2 regions of the Priestia sp. YIM B13551 genome follow, and region 2 is predicted to be linked to the other one. Evidence: riboswitches for the same ligand, from Rfam matches in the RefSeq annotation. Region 2 holds a riboswitch; the other holds the start of a gene.
The links. A riboswitch is a leader RNA that binds a small molecule or an ion and turns the genes downstream of it on or off. The one in region 2 is predicted to bind cobalamin.

Region 1 (2,207 bases), on a different contig from region 2:
CTAAGGGATAAACGTCAAAGCCTTGACGTTTGGCAATAATAGAGGCGCGAAATAAATGAAAATCACTGCTAACAAGCACGACTTTTTTGTGTTGAATATCAACTTTCTGTTTAGTAAAAGTAAAATTCTCAAAAGTAGAAGTTGACTGATCTTCTTTTATAATTCGATTCTTTTTAATTCCTTCTTTCCGCAGAAAACGATAGGCTGCCTCTGCTTCAGATATTTCTTCATCGGATCCTTTTCCGCCCGTTACGATAACTTTTGTTTGTTGATGTGCTTGTAAATAAGATAAGGCCGTCTTTACTCGTTCTTTTAAACTAGGAGACATTTGATCACCATCTACTTTAGAACCTAAAACGAGCACATAATCTGCGTTTTGTGGAACAGGCTTGTGAGCAGTTTGATACATACAAAAAGATATAATTGCTATATAAAGAACAAGAGAACCAATAAAGGTATAAATCATTTTTTTCTTCAACTGTGAGCACCTTCCTAGCTATTTCATAAGATGTTTGGAAAATAATTGTTATTATAGCATACGAGACCCAAATAAGTATAAGCACAGTAATATATAATAATAGAAGAAAATCGTTATTGTGAATGGTTATAAAATTCGTTACAATAAAGAATAAATGATTTTAAAAGTGCCTCTAAGGAGGATAATAGGGAAATCGGTGTAAATCCGGTGCAGCCCCCGCTACTGTAAATGTGGATGAACCTGCAAAGACCCACTAGTCAAACTAGGAAGGGTGCAGAAGTAAAACGAAGCATAAGCCAGGAGACCTGCTTTTAAAAACCCCTTATTTTTCGGTGGGAGAAATAAGTCAAGACAATGTGTTAATGAGCGCATGACCAAACCTTGACTTTTACAGTTAAGGTTTTTTTATGTGGTAGGGAGTGGAAAAAGTGAAAAAAGGAAAACCGCTTATGATTCAAGGAACGCACTCAGACGCTGGAAAAAGCATGATTGCTACAGCATTTTGCCGTATTTTTAAAGAAGACGGCTATCAAACTGCACCGTTTAAATCGCAAAATATGGCGCTTAATTCATACATTACAATGGATGGAAAAGAAATTGGCAGAGCGCAAGGAATTCAAGCAGAAGCAGCTGGAGTAGAAGCAACAACCAATATGAATCCTATTTTAATTAAACCAACTCGTGATCATGAATCTCAAATTGTCGTTCACGGAAAACCGCTACGTAATATGTTTGCTTTTCAGTATCGGCAAGAATTTTTTAATGAAGGTTTGAACGTTATCACGGAAGCTTATAAAGAGCTTGCCAATCATTATGATCGAATTGTGATTGAAGGCGCTGGAAGTCCTGCTGAAGTCAATTTGAACGATCGGGAACTCGTAAATATGCGCGTTGCAAAAATAGCCCAAGCGCCTGTTGTGTTAGTAGGAGATATTGATAAAGGAGGAGTTTTTGCGAGCCTAGTGGGTACTCTTCAATTGCTTCCAGATGAACACAAGTCTAGAGTTATCGGGGTGTTAATTAATAAATTCCGAGGAGATTTAGAACTTTTAAAACCAGGTTTGAAGTGGTTTGAAGAATACACGGGTGTTCCGGTTCTAGGAGTTATTCCTTATATGAACAACGTGGAAATTGACGCGGAAGATTCGTTATCACTTAGAAATTACTCAACGCTTGTGAATCCGTTAAAAGAAATTGATATTGCGGTTATCTCGTACCCGCGCATCTCAAATTTTACAGACATCGATCCTTTAAGCTTAGAAGAAGACTGTCACGTGAGGCTTGTAACCAAGCCGTCGCAATTAGGTACGCCTGATTTAATTGTTTTACCAGGAAGCAAAAATACGATTGAAGATGCTCAGTTTTTACAAGAAAGCGGCCTGGCTCTAGCCATTAATCAAGTTTTGAACACAACGAACGTTCACGTCATTGGCATCTGCGGAGGATATCAAATGCTAGGGGAGACAATTACAGACCCTGATGCAGTAGAATCTCGGATTGAATCCATTAAAGGGCTGGGCTTGCTTCCGGTGGAAACCGTTATGACAACCAGCAAAAAAACAGAAAGAGTTTCTGGGTATGTCCAGCTAGAAAGTGAAAGAGTTTCGATTGAAGGCTACGAAATTCATATGGGAAAGACGATTTCTAAGAGCACCACGGAAGCTTTTGCAGTGGTAGAGCATGAAAAAGAAGGAACGGTTAAAGACAACGTCATTGGCACGTATGTTCA
Region 2 (2,207 bases):
GACGGGATTGTGATGTCTGTCCTTTCCTTTCCTAAAAAAGAAGCCGGCTGTCCGGCTTCTTTTTTTAATAAATACTATATATTTTTTTACTAGTGAAGCAACAGTTGGTTAAAAAAGCACCTTTTTAAAGAGGTATAATACTGCTTAAACCTTTTGGACATTTTGTTCACTTACAGAAGTTAAAATGTTTTTAAATTTTTAAAAGTTTCTTGTGACAAGTTTTGTAGAATGGGTTTTCAAAAGGAAATGGTTTCGGCATAATGTGGATATAGCGATCACTACAATAATCGGAGGCGAATCTTTTCATGTGGGTACTGACGGTATATGCTGGAAAAGAAATGAAAATGTTTGAATTTGAAACTGAAGAGCAGGCGAGAGAAGCTTTTGCCAAAACAAATGGCTGTAAAGTTCTTTCAGAAGTTGTGTATTATAATGATCCTCATTTAACATTAGTAGCTATATAATGAAAAAACAAGAGCTGATTTTATGCTCTTGTTTTTTTATAGATACTTGTATCTTCCGAAAAGAATAGAGTTGAAATAAAAAAAAATGTACGCTATGATATGGTAGTTACTTCTATTATTCTGATAGTTTAAAAGGTTCATATATATCAAACAGCAACAGTAAAGATGCCAAGAAGGCTTAATAGGGAAACTGGTGAAATGCCAGTACTGTCCCCGCAACTGTAAGTGTGGACGAACGAGTATAACCACTGTGAAAAAATCACGGGAAGGTTCTCAAGTAGAATGATACACAAGTCAGGAGACCTGTCTTTATTGTGAAGTTTCTATTTCTCCGGGGAGCGGGAAGGGAGACGTTGGCTTAAAGTGGCATTCGTGCACACTCTTACTCTGACGTTTTACCCGCTCGCATATTAGCGAAGCGGGTTTTTCTCGTAGCGTAAAACTACATATCGTGCAAAAAAGGTGCGCAATGTTCACATTGCGTTAAATGGGAAGTCTGGTGTGAAGCCAGCGCGGTACCCGCCACTGTGAAGAAGAGCTGATTGCATATGCCACTGTATTCGGGAAGGCGCAATCAAGTGATGAATCGAAGTCAGGAAACCAGCCTTTTTCTAATGCGAAGCTTACCCTACGGGATATAGGTGGAAGTGCAAAAACTTAGTTTGAATTTTCTGCGCCTCTATCATTGATAGAGGCGCTTTTTTTAGTAAAGGAGCGAATGAGTGTGACGACGTGGAACTTAAATGGAACAAAACATCACGTATTGATTTGTAATGGAAGCAGCTGTATGAGAAAAGGTGGAGAAGAAGCCACGCAAGCTATTCGAAATAAAGTGACGGAACTGGATTTGGATGAAACGGTTCATACGACGCGTACTCGCTGTAACGGACGATGCAAAGATGCTCCTGTAGCTATCGTGTATCCTTCAGGAGATTGGTACAAGCAGGTCACTGAAACCGTGGCTCACCGAATTGTCGAAGAGCATTTAGCAGGAGGCTGCAGTATAAAGGAATCGCTTATTTATGAATGTGATCAAAATGGTTTCGTTTCTCCGGAAAACAGTGACTCCATAGAAGGAATTGACAAAGTAAAAAGTAACGCATAAAGGAGGAGCTAGCATGAAAGGTAAACTGTTAGTTATTGGATTTGGGCCGGGAAGCTTTGAACATATTACACAGCGAGCAAGAGAAGCCATTCAAGAAAGTGATATGATCATCGGTTATAAAACCTATGTGGAACTAATTCAAGGACTGTTAACGAATCAGCAAATTATTAGTACGGGAATGACCGAAGAAGTAAGCCGTGCACAAGAAGCTGTAAAGCAAGCTGAAGCGGGCAAAACCGTAGCTGTCATTTCAAGCGGAGATGCAGGAGTATACGGAATGGCAGGCCTTGTGTATGAAGTGTTGATTGAAAAAGGCTGGAAAAAAGAAACGGGCGTAGAGATGGAAGTAATTCCTGGCATTTCGGCTATTAATTCATGCGCATCTCTCCTTGGAGCGCCCGTGATGCACGATGCTTGTACGATTAGTTTAAGTGACCACCTTACGCCTTGGGAGCTAATCGAAAAAAGAATTGAAGCAGCTGCACAAGCAGATTTTGTAGTGGCTTTTTACAACCCAAAAAGCGGAAGACGAACAAGACAAATTGTTGAAGCGCAAAGGATTCTATTAAAGTACCGTTCCCCTGATACGCCTGTTGGTCTTGTTAAAAGCGCTTATCGTGACCGTGAAGAAGTCGTAA

Region 1: linked by a shared signal. The riboswitch ahead of ACFX4N_RS09250 (cobyric acid synthase) and the one ahead of ACFX4N_RS01375 ((2Fe-2S) ferredoxin domain-containing protein) in region 2 are both predicted to bind cobalamin.

The regions. Positions count from the first base shown of each region.
Region 1 is NZ_JBHZOX010000002.1:45,606-47,812, reverse strand. It holds gene ACFX4N_RS09255 (YdcF family protein) at 1-478, opposite strand, end outside; cobalamin riboswitch at 626-805, shown strand; gene ACFX4N_RS09250 (cobyric acid synthase) at 898-2,207, shown strand, end outside.
Region 2 is NZ_JBHZOX010000001.1:264,893-267,099, forward strand. It holds gene ACFX4N_RS01370 (hypothetical protein) at 306-464, shown strand; cobalamin riboswitch at 611-789, shown strand; cobalamin riboswitch at 908-1,087, shown strand; gene ACFX4N_RS01375 ((2Fe-2S) ferredoxin domain-containing protein) at 1,189-1,569, shown strand; gene cobJ (precorrin-3B C(17)-methyltransferase) at 1,583-2,207, shown strand, end outside.